DNA from 4 places in the Bradyrhizobium sp. CIAT3101 genome. Region 3 is predicted to be linked to each of the others. Evidence: predicted binding sites of a transcription regulator. Region 3 holds the regulator's gene; each other region holds the start of a gene.

Region 1 (4,720 bases), 1.0 Mb from region 3:
CTAGTGCACCTTGATCTCGTCCAGCGGCAGACGGAGATCGGCGGCACGCTCCGCGCGATCCCTCCTGCTGAACTCGATTTCCTTGCGCTCGAACTTGCGCATCTCCTCGAGCGCCGCCTCAAGCAGAGAATTGCGCCTGACAGCACCGGCTTGCGTGTTTTCCGTCATGATCCAATTCCCCATTGCGGCAGCCCCGTTTCAAGTCGGGCCTGCGAAAAAAGGTTCGGTGCCACACGATTGCGGAATGATGACGGCGCGTCTTTGATGCGCATCATCTTCGAAGCAAACGCGTCCTCAGATCTTGCGAAGGGCAGGGGCAGGGGTGGCCGCAGAGAGCCAGGTTGGAAAGCAACAACGCCGCCCGCTTGAAATATATTTGCGGGCGGCGGCTTTCCAGCCCCGAGGGGAAGCGCAAAACCCCGGTCATGATTAGTCTGGATGGACTAGTCAGAGGTTCAATGGTCCACACCTGAAAAGGCGGATCAGGACACATGACAAGACTGCACCGGGCGGCACGGTGGGGCAGGTCGCTGCCATCTCTTTGAACAACAGGTTGCGTTCCGGGGCCCCCAGATTCCGGGCGCTGTCCTGCTTAGGACACTTATCAACGGTGTTGCGTTGAGAGCCATGGGGTGACCCAAGCGGGAGGTCGCCATGGATAGGGCGGAACGGTTCTTTCTTGCGCTGACACTGGTGGGCGGAGCTTGTCTCTGCATCGCGTTCGCGTTGTGGATGCTGGGCGTTTAGGAACGTTCGTTCGTCTGCCAAGTTTTCCCGATGCCCTTCCCCAAAGGGCAGACCCAAGTCGAATTGCCCCGGCTCCTTGCCCCTGTGAGCTGGGGCCTTTTTCGTTCACCCGCGATTTGAAATTAACACACGTCCGATTCACATTTGTTGTGGCAGCGGATTGTTAACCGGGAAAAGCTGGCAACATCCGGGGCTGGCAAAGCCATTTCAGTGCGGAATGATTGAAACCCGGAGCATGAGGGCCGCTGTCTTGGGACAGCGGCCCTTTGCTTGGCATCCGCGATGGCAGATGAGCACACTGGCGCGTTGGCCCCGGTTGACCCGGGGCCGCTTCGATCAGATCTGAGGCGGCCTTAAAGCGCGAGGGCGACGTACAGGAACGCTTCCGCCAATATGGCAGTCCATGCGATCGATAGGGACAAGAGCAGCTTGTCGCGCGTCATGGGGCGAGCTTGCTCCCATAGACTTACACGTATCTGACATCACATGGCCATCACAGGGGATCGCAATCGCGCCCTGCGCCGCTTGAGATGGATCAGAGACCACGGAACCAACTTCGTGGCGGGAGAGCTACGGGACTACCCGGCCTTCCTCTCCTTCATCGCGTGTTCCACCTGATCGGCGAGAACGGTCAGATGATCGGCAAGGCGACCAAATAGTTCCTGCTTTGCCTTGTCTGTCGCAAGGTCACGGATGAGGGCGCATTCTGCGGCGTCCTTACGGAGCTTCTCGAGCTGATTTTGATAGTCCTGCATGGCACAGCCAGTTGCTTGTTTTTCCCGACCTTAGACCGGGACAAGCAAATCGGGACACAACAAAAATCAACCTGGGGTCCCGGGGCTAAATCACGGTCAGCGCCGAATTCCCGGCGCCTGGTCGAAATTGGCCATTCGCAGATGCAAAACAGGCCATCTTGCTTAGCTGCGGCGCCCGCTTTTATCGACGCTCAGGTTGGAGTTCTGAGGCCCGGTGAATTCAACCATTCATCGATGCGGGCCGTCATATCGGCTTGTCGAGCCTTCTCCAGGAGGGCTTCCTTCTCCTGGCCGGACGGCAGCTGTTCGGCTCTCTCCCGCGCTCGTCGAGCTTCTTCTATAAGGCGCTCGCCCTGCGCTCTATCCTGTTTAAACCGGTGGCGTTTCATTTGAACGTCCTCCCGAATGAAAACGCGTGAGGGAAATTAACGTTCGAAACTGGAACCTTACATCAGGTGTTCGCCCGGCGGAACGCGCGATGTTGGCAGATCAAAACAGGCCATTGTGACGATTAGAACCGGGCCGGCACCGAATTCCGCAAAAGAACATATTGCGAACTAAGAACAAATAGTGTACGTTGTTTTTATCGACGACCCGCCGCGCCAATCGTTTGTCCCGCACCCGAATCCTCGCCATAAGGAGCACGACCCAATGTCCACCACTGCCCTGCGTATCGTCGAAGGATCTTCCATGGACAAGAGTAAAGCTCTGGCCGCCGCGCTCTCCCAGATCGAGCGCCAGTTCGGCAAGGGCTCGGTGATGAAGCTCGGCAAGAACGACCGTTCGATGGATATCGAGGCGGTGTCGTCCGGGTCGCTCGGGCTGGATATCGCGCTCGGCATCGGCGGCTTACCGAAGGGGCGCATCGTCGAGATCTACGGGCCGGAATCGTCAGGCAAGACCACGCTGGCGCTGCACACGGTGGCGGAAGCCCAGAAGAAGGGCGGCATCTGTGCCTTCATCGACGCCGAACACGCGCTCGACCCGGTCTATGCCCGCAAGCTCGGCGTCAACATCGACGAGCTCCTGATCTCCCAGCCCGACACCGGCGAGCAGGCGCTGGAAATCTGCGACACGCTGGTGCGCTCGGGTGCGGTCGACGTGCTGGTGGTCGATTCGGTCGCGGCACTGGTGCCGAAGGCCGAGCTCGAAGGCGAGATGGGCGATGCGCTGCCGGGTCTGCAGGCGCGTCTGATGAGCCAGGCGCTGCGCAAGCTGACGGCCTCCATCAACAAGTCCAACACCATGGTGATCTTCATCAACCAGATCCGCATGAAGATCGGTGTGATGTACGGCTCGCCCGAGACCACGACCGGCGGCAACGCGCTGAAGTTCTATGCCTCCGTCCGCCTCGACATCCGCCGCATCGGCGCGATCAAGGAGCGCGACGAAGTGGTCGGCAACACCACCCGCGTCAAGGTGGTGAAGAACAAGCTGGCGCCGCCGTTCAAGCAGGTCGAGTTCGACATCATGTACGGCGAGGGCGTTTCCAAGATGGGCGAGATCCTCGATCTCGGCGTCAAGGCCGGCATCGTCGAAAAGTCCGGCGCCTGGTTCTCCTATGACAGCCAGCGTCTCGGCCAGGGCCGCGAGAACTCGAAAGCGTTCCTGAAGTCCAACCCCGATATCACCGCCAAGATCGAGACCGCGATCCGCCAGAACTCCGGTCTGATCTCCGAGCAGATTTTGGCCGGCACGCCCGAAAGCGACGCCGACGGCGAAGAGCCCGCGGACGAGTAAGCCCGAGTAGAAGTTTTCGCGAGGAGCGGGCGCTGAGGACGTTGAGTTGCCGACGTCGTCAGTGCCCGTTTCTTTTTGCGTTGTCGTGATCGGGTGGTGTGATGAAACGTCTGATCTTGACTGGCTGGGGCGGCGGGAGCGAGCTTGCGCGATCGGGCTTGGCCGAGATCGTCATCCCGTTCCATTTTCAATTCGCATGGGGGCCTCTCCCATCGCCAGAAAAGCTCTCGGCCTATTTCGCGGCCTACACGGCAGATCTTGGCCCGGCTGAACACTGGTCGGATTGGGTTCGTTGGCCACGGGGTACCAAGGGGCGCAAATTATCCCTGGCCGAGTTTTGCGAGCCTTATGACGAGATCGAACTCTGGTTCGCGGCGACCGCCCGAGACCAATTGCAACTCGTCTGGTTGCTCGACCACCTCAGTGGTTGTCCTGCGCTGGCCCAGAAGCTCACGTTGCGATTGCTGGACTCCGATCTGAGGTTCAGTCCCGATTATGATTTCGCCAAGTCCGAGCCGCATATTCCTGTCGGGGACGTCCGTGCTGAGGACTTCGAGACAGCCAAGTTGGCGTGGTCGGCCTACCGCGCGCCGACCCCTGAGCCCTGCACCAAACTTCTTCACCGCGATTTGAGTGGCTTGCTCATGCTGCGGCCAGCCTTGCTCGAGCTTCTGGCAGAGCTCCCGTCTCCCTTGACAGGGCTCGGTGCGACGGAAATGCGATTTTTGGAGATGCTTGACTGGTATGTGAACACGAATCCGTTGTTCCATCTAAGCTCGTTACGCGGCACTTACGTGTGGGGTGAGGTCGAACTGGGATATTTGCTCGAAGGCCTCGCCCTCGGCCCCAAGCCTGCTGTGGCCGGGTTAGGCGACGAACTTCGTACCATCGACCTTCAGAACTTGCGAGCTCGGCACGAAGTCTATCTCCGCAGCCGGTTGTCCCTGACCGAATTCGGCAAGGCTGTCCTGGCCCATCAGGAAGACTTCAGTCGTTACAATCCGAGCGATCGCTGGTGGGGCGGTACGCATCTGACCAACAACCGACTGTGGCGCTACGGCGCTGTTTTGACAAAACCTTGATGGACGCGAGCAATGAGACCCGCTCACTTGTCGCGCCTGGATGATGTCAACCTAGTCGCTCAAGACGTTGCCGTATTGCGTATCGATTTCGAGAGGCAGCCGTGTCCCATTTGATTCTAGCGACGAATGATCTTGCGGAAAACGTGCTTGGCCAATCAGGCCTGGCGAACCTCGCGCTCGGGTTCTCTCTGCGCTTCGTCTCGGGGAAGTTGCCGTCAGAGGAGCAGCTCTTGATGGGGCTGGAGCGGCGAACGGCAAAGCACTGCAACTCAGGGGATCATTGGCTTGATGACACTTGTCGCGGCTCGCTGAATGGTTTCGGCACGCGCGATATCGGTTTCTTCGAGCTGTGCGCGAAGTTCGATTCGATCGAAGTGTGGGTCGACCCGGTGCATA
Region 2 (4,720 bases), 3.1 Mb from region 3:
CACCGATCTCGCCGTGTCCGCGATCGAAGAGATCACGGGCCGCAAGCCGGAACTGTCGACGAGCGGCGGCACCTCGGATGCACGCTTCATCTCGAGCTATTGCCCCGTGATCGAGTTCGGCCTGGTCGGCCAGACCATGCACCAGGTCAACGAACGCGTGCCGGTGGTTGACCTGGAGAAGCTGACCAAGGTCTATCGCGGGATTTTGACGCGGTATTTTGGGTAGGCGCGTCGCCTCCACAAACACGGCTGTCATCGCCCGACTTGATCGGGCGATCCAGTATTCCAGAGATAGCAGTGATTGAGCCGGGAGGCCGCGGCGTACTGGATGCCCCGGTCAGGCCGGGGCATGACAGCGGCGGGGGTGGCGAGAGGGCGCGCGATCTCTACGGCTCACATCCCTCAATAATCCACCTTCATCAGATACAGCCCCTCCGGCGGCGCGACGATGCCGCAGGCGGCGCGGTTGCGGGCCTCCAGCGCTGCGGAGAGATCGTCCGCGGTCCAGCGGCCTTCGCCGACCCAGACCAGCGATCCCACCATCGAGCGCACCTGGCTGTGCAGGAACGAGCGCGCCGAGGTGACGATGACGATCTCGCGCCCATCGCGCAGCACGTCGAGCTGGTCGAGCGTCTTCTCCGGCGATTTGGCCTGGCACTCGGTGTCGCGAAACGTGGTGAAATCGTGCTTGCCGAGCAGGCGCTGCGCGGCCGCATGCATCGCATCCGCATCGAGCCGGCGCGGCACGCGCCAGGCATGGCCGACGTCGAGCGCGAGATTGGCGCGGGTGTTGACGACGCGGTAGCGGTAGTGCCGCTTCACGGCCGAGAAGCGCGCCTCGAACGTATCAGACACAATGTCGGCTTCGAGCACGGCGATCGGATGCGGGCGCAGATGCGCGTTGAGGCCATCGCGAAAGCGGCCCGGCGGAAACTGCTTCTCGATGTCGACATGCGCGACCTGGCCGCGCGCATGCACGCCGGCATCGGTGCGGCCCGCGCCATGGACCCGCAGGTCCGCGCCCGTCATCGCCTTCACCGCCGCTTCGAGCGCACCCTGCACCGAGGGCAGCGTCTCCTGCACCTGCCAGCCGAAAAACGGCGCGCCGTCGTATTCGATGGTGAGCTTGTAGCGGGGCATCAGGCCAGCCGCATCGGCGGCTTCACAGGCACGCCGCGCAGGAAGTCCGCGGCCTGCATCCGGCCCTTGCCCTCGCGCTGCAGCTCGATAATGCGGATCGCGCCTTCGCCGCAGGCAATCGTGAGCTGCTCGTCCAGCACCGCACCCGGCTCGCCCGAGCCTTTCGCCAGTTCGCAGCGCAAGATTTTGACACGCGCATTCTCAAGCTCGGCCCAGGCGCCGGGAAACGGCGACAGGCCGTGGATGTGGCGCAGCACCGCGCGCGCAGGCTTGCTCCAGTCGATCCGCGCCTCGGCCTTGTCGATCTTGGCGGCGTAGGTGACGCCGTCCTCGCTCTGCTTCTTGAGCTGGAGCCCGCCGCGATCGAGCGCGGCCATCGCGCGCACCATCAGATCGGCACCAAGCCGGGACAGGCGATCGTGCAGATCGATCGCGGTCATGCTGTCGGTAATGGCGAGACGCTCGGCCATGGCGACGTCGCCGGTGTCGAGGCCGACATCCATCTTCATCACCATCACGCCGCTCTCGGCGTCGCCCGCCATGATCGCGCGGTTGATGGGCGCGGCACCGCGCCAGCGCGGCAAGAGCGAAGCATGCAGATTGTAGCAGCCGAGCTTTGGCGCATCGAGGATCGCCTGCGGCAGGATCATGCCGTAGGCGACGACGACGGCGGCATCGGCATCAAAGGCGCTGAACTCGTCGAGCGCTTCCTGTGTCTTCAACGTCTTCGGCGTCAGCACGGGCACGCCGAGCTTTCGTGCGGCTTCCTCGACCGGAGTGGGCTGCATCTGCAGCCCGCGCCGCCCGCCCGGCTTCGGCGCGCGGGTATAGACGGCCACGATCTCGTGGCCATGCGCAACGAGCTCGAGCAGCGTCGGCACGGAGAAATCGGGCGTGCCCATGAAGATCAGGCGGAGGGGCATGACAAGGACTCGGTACGTTCCCTCCCCCCCTTGTGGGGGAGGGCTAGGGAGAGGGGTGCCACACGACGTGCTCTCTCGGTTTGAGCGCGGGCACTTTGCTTACGCTCCGCAAATCAAGAGCGCCTTTTGCTGGGCTACCCCTCTCCCCCACCCTCCCCCACAAGGGGGGAGGGAGCGCAGGGGAGTGTGGGGTAACACCAAAACTTACTCCGCGCGCTTGGCGGCTTTCTCGAACTTCTTGAGCACGCGGTCGCGCTTGAGCTTTGAGAGATAGTCGACGAACAGCACGCCGTTGAGATGGTCGATCTCGTGCTGGATGCAGGTGGCGTAGAGGCCTTCGGCGTCCTCTTCGTGCAGCTTGCCGTCGAGGTCGGTAAAGCGCACGCGCACCTTCGCCGGCCGTTCGACCTCCTCGTAATATTCGGGGATCGACAGACAGCCTTCCTCGTAGACCGACATATCCTCGGACGACGCGATGATCTCCGGATTGATGAAGACGCGCGGCTCCGGCTTGGTCTCGCCGTCCGGGTCGGGCTTGGCGAGGTCCATGGTGATCAGCCGCAGCGGCTGTGCGATCTGGATCGCCGCCAGGCCAATGCCGGGCGCGTCGTACATCGTCTCGAACATGTCGTCGGCAAGCTTGCGGATCTCCGGCGTGACCTTCTCGATCGGCTTGGAGACCAGACGCAGCTGCTTGTCGGGCAGGATGATGATTTCTCTGAGGGCCATGGCGGGCGATTTAAGCTGCGCGCGACAAGCGGTCAATGCGGCCGGGAACGCGTTAACGGTCCGCTAACCATAAAACTTCAGCTTTTGTTAACCATAAAAATCAGGGATCGGTTAACCACAAATGTTCGCTATTCGTTCGTGCACCCCGGCGAATCGGTTAGAAAGGCTGGCATGAACGAGATCATTTTCATGCTGGGCGACTGGCCGGTGCGCACCATTGATGCGCTGATCGGCTTCGGCGCCCTGGTCCTCATCCTGCTGATTGTCATTGCCATCGTGATCGCGCGCTCCGGACGGCGCGGCGCGGAACTCGCCATGGCCCATGCCATCCGTGCCGACGAGCTGGAGGAGCGCCTCAGTCAGGTCCTGCACGCCCAGAGCGAGGCCGCCGGCCGGGCCGACGCCATGACCCAGGCGCTGGCCGGCCGCCAGGCCGAGATGGCGCGGGCGGTCAACGAGCGGCTGGATTCGGTCACCCATCGGGTCGGCCAGTCCATGGAACATTCGACCCGCAACACCATGGAGAGCCTGCGCGCGCTGCACGAACGGCTCGGCATCATCGACAACGCGCACAAGAACCTCACCGACCTCACCACGCAGGTGACGACGTTGCGCGACGTGCTCGCCAACAAGCAGTCGCGCGGCGCGTTCGGGCAGGCTCGGATGGAGGCGATCGTCCAGGACGGCCTGCCGAAGGGGGCCTACGAATTCCAGTTCACGCTCTCGACCGGCAAGCGGCCCGATTGCGTCGTGTTCCTGCCCGACCAGCGGCCGCTCTGCATCGACGCGAAGTTTCCGCTGGAGGCGATGACCGCGCTGCACGATGCCCGCACCGACGAGGAGCGGCGAATGGCCACGCAGAGGCTGCGCGGCGACGTGATGAAGCATGTCAGCGACATCGCCGAAAAATACCTCGTCACCGGCGAGACCCAGGAGATGGCGCTGATGTTCGTGCCGTCGGAATCGGTCTACGCCGAGATCCACGACGGTTTCGACGACGTGATCCAGAAGGCCTATCGCGCCAAGGTCGTGCTGGTGTCGCCCTCGCTCTTGATGCTCGCGATCCAGGTGATGCAGCAGATCATGAAGGACGCGCGCATGCGCGATGCCGCCGACCAGATCCAGACCGAGGTGATCAAGCTCGGCGACGATCTGGGTCGTCTCAGGGATCGCGTGCTGAAATTGCAGAAGCATTTTGCCGACGCCAACGAGGACGTCCGCCAGATCCTGATCTCCGCCGACAAGATCGAAAAGCGCGCAGGCCGGATTGAGGAGCTCGATTTCAGCAAGACCGACGCGCCGGAAGGCCCGCGGCTGGTATCGACCGGCGCGCCGGAGCTGTTTCCAAGGAAGCTCCAGGCTGGGGAGTGATTCTGGGCCGTCATGGCCGGACTTGTCCCGGCCATGACGGCTTTTGTGGCCGAGGCATCGCCCCCAGAATCTGCTAACACCGTCCCATGACCGCACCCGACGCGACCTCGCCCGCCGCTGCATCCGCCCCTGCGACCTCCTGGCGCGACAGTCTGGCCGTTTACCTGCAACCGCGGGTGCTGATCGTGCTGTTCCTCGGCTTTTCGTCCGGGCTGCCGCTGGCGCTGTCGGGATCGACGCTCCTGGTGTGGATGCGCGAGGCAGGCGTCGATCTCAAGACCATCGGGCTGTTTGCGCTGGTCGGCACGCCCTACACGCTGAAATTCCTGTGGGCGCCGCTGGTGGACGCGCTGCATGTCCCGCTGTTCACGCAAGCCTTCGGGCGGCGGCGCGGCTGGCTGGTGTTTTCGCAGATACTGCTGATCATTTCGATCCTGCTGCTCGCGATGACCGATCCGGCACGTTCGCCGTTCTACGTCGCGCTCGGCGCCCTGCTGGTGGCGACGACGTCCTCGACGCAGGACATCGTGGTCGATGCCTTCCGCGTCGAGAGCCTG
Region 3 (4,720 bases):
CAGGACCACCATCCGGCTCAGCCCGGCTGCGCGAGCCCCCACGGCGGCGATCGAGCCGTCATGCGCGAGGTCGTCGTTGAGCGCGGGCATGCCGGTGGCCCAGGCCCCGCCGATACTGCCTTCGCCCCTGGCGATCGATCTCTGCGCATAGAGCGCGGCGAGGTCGGTCTGGGCGCTGCAATCGCCGGCGCGAAACACCAGCACTGATCGGGCTTCGTTCGGGACCCAGATCTCGAAGCGGCGCGCAATGGGCGTCGCCTGCGCGGAGAGGAACGTCAGCACCCAGGTCCGGTCGGTGCCGGTGCGGTAGGGCACGCCGACGCCGAGATTGATCCCGACCTTGGCGGCGTCCTCCCAACGCAGGAAACTCTTGGCGTCGTGCAGATCCCTGATGATCAGCGGCAGGCCCGCTTTCCAGGTGCGTCCGGGCAGGCCGAAGCCGCGCGAAAATCTGGTGTGACGGGAGTTGAACTCGAACATGTCGGCGCTGCCGTAGTAGCCGTCGACGAGCGCGATCTCGTGCGAGAGTTCGGCATCGTTGTGCCAGAGCTCGATCGCGCCGACATGGGCCTCGTCGTCGCCGCAGAACAGCACCATGACGGCTTGCAGGAATTCGCCGGCAAACACCGGCACGGCGACCCCGCAGGTCAGGCCGGCTTCGAGAGCCTGGTCGGTCCGCTTGAAATAGGAGTTGGCGAACTTTGTGAGGATCACGGGATGGCCGCTCGCCCAGGCCTTGCCGGGAAGGCCCTCGTCATATCCGAAGCGCAAATCCTCGCTGCCAGCCTTGAACGCGGACAGGCCTTCGCTGTAGAGGCCGCCGCCGAATTCCAGCCGCGTCCGCGTTGGATCAGGCACCCAGAGTTCAACGACGCGAATGAAGGTTTTCATCGAGCCTGTCCGCTGCCTCAAGCTGCAAACAGCATCGGCCATTTGCTTGCGGAGCGGACGTTCAAAATTCAGGCAAGGCAGCGCAAACTTCGTGCGACTTGCTGGCGCGATGAGCTCATGATTTCCACAGACGCAAACCAATCCATCTCGCCGACCGCGGCCGGCGATGGACATCTCGATCCTGGCCCGACCTGTCGGCCGGGGATGGCGTCGTCAGCCGATCGGCAGGCGGGTGATGGTCGGCGGCCTGTCGGCGCTGATCTGCGGCTTGTGCTCGCGCTCGCCGAGCGGCTGCGTCACGGGCAGTTGCAGGACGGTTGCGCGCTGGCCTTCGACGAGCTGCGTCACCAGCACGTATTTGCCGTCGGGGAATTCGATCGCGTCGTGATGACGATCGGGAATGTGCGGATCGACCTTGCCGAACTTGCCGACGCGCGAATTGACGGTGCGGGTCCAGATCCAGCGATTGTCGTAGCGGACGTTGTCGGCGAAGGCGAGCTCCGTTCCCGGAAGCAGGCAGACCGCGACGGACATGTCGGCTTCGGAGGCGAAGCCGCGCGTCGAGGTGCCGCGGAAGGTTGTCGTGACGATCGTCTCGCCCACTTCTGCGGGGCGCGTCGCGACAGCATGCAGGCTGTAGTCACACATCGGGGTGCTCCTCAATCGGGATAGAGCACCCGCGCCTCCGCTGAGGCGCAGGCCCCTATCAGAGTGGAAGGCCGCGATCTTATGCTTGTTTGTGGGCAAATCTGCGGCTCGCATCCGCAGAGCGCGATCACATTATCTTTTTCAAATGCGCGAGGAACAAAGCCTGCTCTCGTGCATTCGAACAGCGCGTTGCCTCAGCGGCCTGCGGGCGCCGACCAACCGGAGTATGGCCAGGCCGGTTGTGATGGCCGCTCGACCGCGTTGCGGGCATCGCCGAATTGCGCGCTCGTCGCTTGCGGTTCCTTGCGGGCACGGTGCTGCTGCTGTGCGGCGAAAGCCTGAGACGCTGATGCTGCAATCAGCGCCATCGTGACGGCGCTCAAAACGATCTTGCGCAAGGTGATCTCCTCGGTCTCTGAAAGGCCTGCGAAGCGATGCGTGCTTCGTTGCGGCGTGCCGAGGATGTAGCGCTGGAGAGGGGGCCGGATAATCTGTGCAAAACCAGAAAGACTATCCAGCCGGAGCGGACAATCGTCCGCTCCAATCGTTGATTGCGGTCGCCGATTGCGACGCGCTCAGTACTTCCGGTACAGCCCGATCAGCTTGCCCTGGATCTTGACCCGGTTGGGCGGCAGGATGCGGACCTCATAGGCCGCATTCGCCGGCTCGAGCGCAATCGAGGCGCCGCGGCGGCGGAAACGCTTGAGCGTTGCTTCCTCGTCGTCGATCAGGGCGACCACGATGTCGCCGGTGTCGGCGCTCTCGTTGCGCTGGATCAACGCCATGTCGCCGTCGAGAATGCCGGCCTCCACCATGGAGTCGCCGCGTACTTCGAGCGCGTAGTGCTCGCCCGAGCCGAGCATGTCGGGCGGGACGCTGATGGTGTGGCTGCGAGTTTGCAAAGCCTCGATCGGCGTACCGGCCGCGATCCGGCCCATCACGGGCACCGCCACGGGCCGCTCGCCCTCGTCGGCGGGCGGGCTCGACGTCGTACGCACCTTGCCGAGATTGCCCTCGATGACGCTCGGCGTGAAGCCGCGGCGGCTGCCGGCGGCGGCCTGGAGCTCGGGCAGCTTGATCACCTCGATGGCGCGGGCGCGGTTGGGCAGGCGGCGGATGAAGCCGCGCTCCTCGAGCGCAGTGATCAGGCGATGGATGCCTGATTTCGAGCGCAGATCGAGCGCGTCCTTCATCTCGTCGAAGGAGGGCGGCACGCCGCTTTCCTTCAGGCGCTCGCTGATGAACCGCAGGAGCTCGTACTGTTTGCGCGTTAACATCTCGACCAAAATCCCCCGGTTGATGTCGTTCGATTCCGAGACGCTGAATTCAGCGATAAGCCGCTACATGCTCGAAACAAATCATGAACGGACACTATATGTTCGATACATGTTCCGCAACTGCTTAATTTACCGTGAACGCGGCAAAGTTCGCGGAACGGTTGCGAACGATGCGCTCAGGCGGGCAGTCGCAGCACCTCGCAAGGCGCGCCCGCTTCGGCCTTCGGCGCGAACGGCGCGCGCACGAGAAGTGCCTGTGCCGCAGCGAGATTTGCAAGCAGCGAGGAGTCCTGGTGGTTGACGGGAAGCGCGACGAGCGTGCCGTCATCACGCAGATCGAGGCGCGCGCGCAGATAATCCTCGCGCTGGTCATTGGCGGCGACGTCGCGGCCGAGCACGGCGCGTTCGCGGCGGTGATGAACCATCGAACGGCCGGACAACGCGCGAATCAGCGGCACCATGAACAGGAAGCCGCACACGTAGGATGACACGGGATTGCCTGGCAGGCCGATCACGCGCATCGCCCCGAGCTGTCCATTCATCATCGGTTTGCCCGGCCGCATCGCGATCTTCCAGAACGCCATCGAGGTGCCTTCGTCCTTCAGCGCCTGCTGCACCAGATCGTGGTCGCCGACCGAGGCGCCGCCGGTCGTGATCAGGATGTCGGCACCGGAGTCGCGCGCGCGGCGGATGCCGGCCGTGGTGGCGGCGAGCGTGTCGGCCGCAATGCCGAGGTCGATGGTGTCGGCACCCTCGCTGCGGGCGAGCGCATGCAGGGCGTAGCCGTTGGAATAGACGATCTGGCCGTGGCCCGGCGTGCTGCCCGGCATCACCAACTCGTCGCCGGTCGCGAGAATCGCGACCTTCGGGCGGCGGCGGACGGCCAATTGCGGGTGGTTCATGCCGGCGGCGAGCGCGAGGTCGCGCTCGGTGAGCCTGGCGCCCTTGCGCAGGAGCACGTCGCCCTCGGAGAAATCGATGCCGGCCGGGCGGATGTGCCGCCCGGTGAGGGCTGCCTCCTTGATCGCGATGTGCCTGCCGTCAGCGACAGTGTCTTCCTGGATCACGACCGCATCTGCGCCCTCGGGAACGACGCCACCGGTGAAGATCCGCACGGCTTCACCGGCGCCGACCATTCCTGCAAACGGCCGTCCTGCAGCGACCTCGCCAACGACGGTAAGCTGCGTGTCAATCTTCGCCGCATCGGCTGCGCGGACGGCATAGCCATCCATCGCCGACATCGCCTGGGGCGGCTGCGTCCGCCGCGCCGCGACGTCGCGTGCGAGCACGCGATGAAAGGCCGCCTCGAGCGCGACCGTCTCTTCAGGCAGTGGCTCCGCACCGGCGAGCACCGCGGCGAGCGCGTCAGAAACCGGCATGAGGGCCACGGTGAAAAACTCCAGCTACGCCCGTTCGGGCAAATCAGCGGCGAGAGTTCTAGCCGAGTGCAGGCAAGGAGGCAAAACGACGGTCGCGCAGGATGATTGATCCTGCATCACCCGCGCGGCGATGGAGTGAGAGCATCAGGTCCGCCGGGGCATGGTCCGGAAGGCGAGATAGACGGGCAGGAGGATAGCCATGGCAAGCACGAGGATGATGGAAGCCACGGCCAGCATCCTCAGGTCCCCTCCGGACTGACGTCGGGCGCTTGAGGCCCTTGATCCCTGTCGGGCATCGGATCGGCCTGGGCCTTCAGATCAGCCGCCTTGCTCATCAGCTTGGCGGAAAGCTCGGAATCAGAGGTGGTCCTGGCGAATTTGACCAGCAGGGAGGCCTGCTTGGTGAGGTAGGTTTTGCCCAACACGATGATACGTCCGTTCGTAGAATTCCCAACCGACTCTAGAGTCCGGAAGGGGGCATTCCGTTCCCGGAACTTCGTATAAAAATGCACAGAGCCGTTTGGT
Region 4 (4,720 bases), 4.0 Mb from region 3:
CCGCCGTCTCGCCAAGGCGCATCTCACCGCCAAGAGCGGCGGCCTCGCCGCGGCGATCGAAGTCTATGACACGATGCCGACGCCGAACGTCATCGTGATCGAATCCGACGGCACGCGCGACATTCTCGAGGGGCTCGACGATCTCGCCGGCGTCTGCGATCCCGGCACCCGCGTGGTCGTGATCGGCAATCCCAACGACACCGCGCCCTATCGCGAGCTGGTGCGTCGCGGCGTCAACGATTACGTGGTCGGGCCGGTCGAGACCCTCGACGTCGTGCGCTCGATCTGCAGCCTGTTCTCGGCGTCCGAGACCATCATCACCGGCCGCGTCATCGCGGTGGTCGGCGCCAAGGGCGGCGTCGGCGCCTCCACCGTCGCGCACAACGTGGCCTGGACCATCGCGCGCGACCTCGCGCTCGACTCCGTCGTGATCGATCTCGACCTCGCCTTCGGTACCGCCGGCCTCGACTACAACCAGGATCCGGCGCAGGGAATCGCCAACGCGGTGCTGTCGCAGGACCGGCCGGACACGGCGCTGATGGAGCGCCTGCTCGCCAAATGCACCGAGCGCCTCAGCCTCCTCGCTGCCCCCGCCACGCTCGATCGCGTCTATGATTTCGGCGCGGAAGCGTTCGATGCCATCTTCGACACGCTGCGCATGACCACGCCCTGCATCGTGCTCGACGTGCCGCACCAATGGTCGGCCTGGACCAAGCGCGCGCTGGTCAATGCCGACGACATCGTCATCGTGGCCGAGCCGGATCTCGCCAACCTGCGCAACACCAAGAACATGCTGACCGTGCTCAAGACGGCGCGGCCGAACGACCGGCCACCGCTCTACTGCATCAACCAGGTCGGCATGCACAAGCGCGCCGAGATCGACGTCAAATCGTTCGCCAAGACGATGGAGAGCCAGCCGCTCGCGGTGATCCCGTTCGATTCAAAGCTGTTCTCGACTGCCGCCAATAACGGCCAGATGATCGCGGAGGTCTCCAAGAGCCACCGCACCACCGTGCTGTTCCAGAATATGGCCAATCGCCTGGCCGGACGCGGCGAGGTGAAGAAGCCGAAGCGTTCGCTGCTCGAACCGCTGCTGAAGAAGCTGAAGGGCAAATCGGGGCGCGGATCCGCTCCGCATCGCAAGGCGTCGTAAGCACGAGCGCGTTTTCGGGCGCGCAGGACTCTCAGCGGCGGCGGATTACTTCTCCGCCCGCTGCTGCTGCTTCTTCGACAGCAGCTGGCGCAGCGCCGTGACCTTGGCTGCGGCCTGATCCGGCGGCAAATCTGCTTTCACAAGGATTTCAGCCTCGGCCTCGCGGCCCTGTAATCCCAACACGAGTGCGAAATTGGCGCGGACCCGCGCATCGTTCTGATTGCGCTGATGAGCGCGGCCGAGCACCTGTTCGGCCTTCGACAGATTATTTTGCAGCATGTAGGACAGGCCGAGGTTGGACAGCACGGTCGGCTCGTCGGGCACGATCTTGAGCGCTGCGGCGTAATATTGCTGCGCTTCCTCGTTGCGGCCGAGCTGATCGAGCGCGGCGCCCTGCGCCGACAGGATGCGCCAGTCCGGATCCTCCGGCGTATGCGCGCGGCTGAGCACGTCGAAAGCCTGCTGGAAATTGCCATTGTCGGCGAGCGCACGACCATAGCCGGCGAGCAGCGCCTTGTTGCTGGGATGGGCGAGCACGGCCTGCTCCATCACCGCGACCGCCTGGGCACGCTGGCCGCTTTCGCGCAGCGCCTTGCCGTATTCGAGCGCGACATTGGGATCGCTGGGCTTGGCGCGATAGCGCTCCCGCAGGGCGTCCATGGGCCTGGCGTCGGCCGTCGCCGCAGGCTCCGACTTGCTGCCGCCACCGAGCGCGCCGGTCACGTCCTCCAGGCTCGTGGTCTGGCAGCCACCAAGGGCAAGCACCAGAAGCGCGGGAAGCAGGAATCTCGCCGGGGGAGAGGCAAGGGACGAACGCTTGGACATACTCTGATCACCGCCGGCGGACTGATCAGAGATGCTTTGCCGATTAACGCTAAATTCCCGTTAAGGAAACGCGTCTGTCAGGATTAGTCGGTGAATTCCGCACCGAATTCGCAGCCGATGCGCCAGCGCAGGCGGCACTGGCGGGAATAATCGGGCGCGAAGATGATGGTGAATTGCGGCGGCACTTCCAGAAACTCCGCCACGACCTTCACGCCCCCATCCGAGATATCCGTGATCGTGCAGTCCCGCGGCAGCGAGCCCGCACCAAAATGGATCTTGGCGAGCCGCGTGCACACCCGACGTTCGCTTCTGCGGCGATTTGCAAGCATTTGAATTCTTCACCCGTTAGACCACGGCCCATCCCGCAGCCTTAGGAGTAGCGGACATTCGTTGGAATGTGCTGAGCGTAGCCGGTCGCATTCGAGGCGTAGTCGAAGCTTAATGTCGTCGTCCCGTTGACCGGTCGTTAGGGAATGCGGCGCCCTCGCCTTCGTTCCCGTATTGTTCTTGTCAGGGCGGTCCGGGTCTGCTACCCCTAATTGTGCGAGGGGCAAATCTGGTTCGAGAATGGTCCAGCGGGTTTCGACAGTCGCCTTTGAAGGGATCGAGGCCCGCGCGGTCGACGTGCAGGTGCAGGTCGCGCCGGGCCTGCCGGCCTTCGCCATCGTCGGCCTTCCCGACAAGGCGGTGTCGGAGGCGCGCGAGCGGGTCCGCTCGGCGCTGATCGCCTCGGGCCTGGCGCTGCCGGCGCGGCGGATCACCGTCAATCTTGCCCCTGCCGACCTGCCCAAGGAGGGCAGCCATTACGACCTGCCGATCGCGCTCGGCCTGATGGCGGCGATCGGCGCGATTCCGCCGGATGCGCTGACCGGCTTTACCGTGCTCGGCGAGCTCGGCCTCGACGGCTCGATCGCGCCGGTGGCCGGCGTTCTGCCGGCCGCGATCGGCGCCAACGTGCGCGAGGAAGGCCTGATCTGTCCGGCAGCCTGCGGCTCGGAAGCGGCATGGGCAAGCCCGGATATCCAGATCGTCGCCGCACATTCGCTGATTCAGATCGCCAACCATTTCAAGGGCACGCAAGTGCTGTCGCGGCCCGAGCCGAAGGTGCACGAGGCTGCCGCCTCAAGGCTCGACCTGCGCGACATCAAGGGCCAGGAGAGCGCCAAGCGCGCGCTGGAGATCGCGGCCGCGGGCGGTCATCACCTCCTGATGATCGGCGCGCCCGGAGCCGGCAAATCGATGCTGGCGGCGCGCCTGCCCTCGATCCTGCCGCCGCTGTCGCCGAGCGAATTGCTCGAGGTCTCGATGATCGCCTCCGTCGCCGGCGAGATCGAGGGTGGCGCGCTGACATCGCAGCGGCCGTTCCGCTCGCCGCATCATTCCGCCAGCATGGCCGCGCTCACCGGCGGCGGCGCGCGCGCAAAGCCCGGCGAGATCTCGCTGGCGCATCAGGGCGTGCTGTTCCTCGACGAGCTGCCCGAGTTCGATCCGCGCGTGCTGGATTCGCTGCGCCAGCCGCTGGAGAACGGCGAGGTCTCGGTCTCCCGCGCCAACCATCGCGTCACCTACCCTGCCCGCTTCATGCTGATCGCGGCGATGAATCCGTGCCGCTGCGGCAACGCGTTCGAGCCCGGCTATTCCTGCAAGCGCGGCCGCATCGACCGCTGCACCGGCGATTACCAGGCGCGCATCTCCGGCCCGCTGATGGACCGTATCGATCTGCGCATCGAAGTGCCGGCCGTGACCGCAGCCGATCTGATCCTGCCGCCGCCGGCCGAAGGCTCCGCTGAGGTCGCCGCGCGCGTCGCAGCCGCGCGCGACATCCAGCTCGCGCGCTACGCGGATGCCGGACTGCCGCAGATCCGCACCAATGCCGAGGCGCCGGCGTCCGTTCTGGAGGACATCGCCAAGCCGGACGCGCAGGGACAGAAGCTGCTGCGCGATGCCGCCGAAACCATGCGGCTGTCGGCGCGCGGCTATCACCGGGTGCTGCGGGTGGCGCGCACGCTCGCCGACCTCGACGGCGCCGACAAGATCGGCCGGCTGCATCTCGCCGAAGCGCTGTCCTACCGTGCACTCGCGGAGGATGTGCGCCAGCTGGCGTGATGTGAACGCGCATCAACCCGGCGGTAACGAGTTTCCTTTACGCTCTGCAAACCATAGGGCCCACAAGTTTCAGTCCGGGCTTAGTCGTGTCCTTGGCGAGTAGCGTGTCATGTTGCGTTTCAAGATCCTGGCCTCGGTGGTTCCCCTGTTGGCGGCTGCGGTGTTCGCCCGCAACGAGATCGGATCGGTCTCGCATCCCTGCATCGCCTTCGGCGAGACCTCGGTCGAGCTCACCTCCCTGTTCTGGACCGCCGGCGTGCATGTCGCCTTCACCGAGGATCCGGAACGGGCCACGGTACGGGTTCAAATCACCGACGATGCCGACGCTGCCGACTTCGCGGTCGTCGACGATGGCGCAAGCGACGAGCCGGGCGCCTGCCAGGGCAATCCGTCGACCCGCCTCATTACGATTGCCTCACAGCCCGTCGACGGCGGCCCGGTGATCTATCTCACCACCGACGGCCCGGCCGATTACCGCATCTATGTCCGGTCGAAGACGTTCTCGCAGAAAGAAGCGGCAGCCCTGATCGTCGGCGCCCGCGGCAACCGCCCGCTCCCCCTCCAGGCCGCCTCGCTTTAAGGCGTTAACACCTCGTCAACCCTGTTTGGAGGCCGCCGCAAAGCCTCAAGTTGTTC

Evidence for each region. Region 3 encodes LexA, which represses DNA repair genes until DNA is damaged. Its sites were predicted from a motif close to TGTTCNNNNTGTGTTCNG; they were not measured.
Region 1: recA (recombinase RecA) is a predicted target of LexA. The motif match lies at 2,044-2,061, and genes of this name have one in related genera.
Region 2: rmuC (DNA recombination protein RmuC) is a predicted target of LexA. The motif match lies at 2,915-2,932, and genes of this name have one in related genera.
Region 4: QA645_RS01230 (YifB family Mg chelatase-like AAA ATPase) is a predicted target of LexA. The motif match lies at 2,470-2,487, and genes of this name have one in related genera.

The regions. Positions count from the first base shown of each region.
Region 1 is NZ_CP121634.1:3,322,504-3,327,223, forward strand. Features, by position in the region: gene QA645_RS15510 (hypothetical protein) at 1-168, opposite strand; gene QA645_RS15515 (hypothetical protein) at 1,326-1,502, opposite strand; gene recA (recombinase RecA) at 2,154-3,242, shown strand; gene QA645_RS15530 (hypothetical protein) at 3,344-4,324, shown strand; gene QA645_RS15535 (hypothetical protein) at 4,426-4,720, shown strand, end outside.
Region 2 is NZ_CP121634.1:1,236,389-1,241,108, reverse strand. Features, by position in the region: gene dapE (succinyl-diaminopimelate desuccinylase) at 1-226, shown strand, start outside; gene truA (tRNA pseudouridine(38-40) synthase TruA) at 403-1,140, opposite strand; gene fmt (methionyl-tRNA formyltransferase) at 1,140-2,063, opposite strand; gene def (peptide deformylase) at 2,268-2,792, opposite strand; gene rmuC (DNA recombination protein RmuC) at 2,964-4,163, shown strand; gene QA645_RS05595 (MFS transporter) at 4,250-4,720, shown strand, end outside.
Region 3 is NZ_CP121634.1:4,335,672-4,340,391, forward strand. Features, by position in the region: gene QA645_RS20410 (GAF domain-containing protein) at 1-891, opposite strand, end outside; gene QA645_RS20415 (hypothetical protein) at 1,105-1,539, opposite strand; gene QA645_RS20420 (hypothetical protein) at 1,734-1,937, opposite strand; gene lexA (transcriptional repressor LexA) at 2,115-2,816, opposite strand; gene glp (gephyrin-like molybdotransferase Glp) at 2,993-4,204, opposite strand; gene QA645_RS20435 (hypothetical protein) at 4,435-4,620, opposite strand.
Region 4 is NZ_CP121634.1:292,324-297,043, forward strand. Features, by position in the region: gene QA645_RS01215 (AAA family ATPase) at 1-1,153, shown strand, start outside; gene QA645_RS01220 (tetratricopeptide repeat protein) at 1,199-1,978, opposite strand; gene QA645_RS01225 (PilZ domain-containing protein) at 2,062-2,307, opposite strand; gene QA645_RS01230 (YifB family Mg chelatase-like AAA ATPase) at 2,546-4,084, shown strand; gene QA645_RS01235 (hypothetical protein) at 4,194-4,664, shown strand.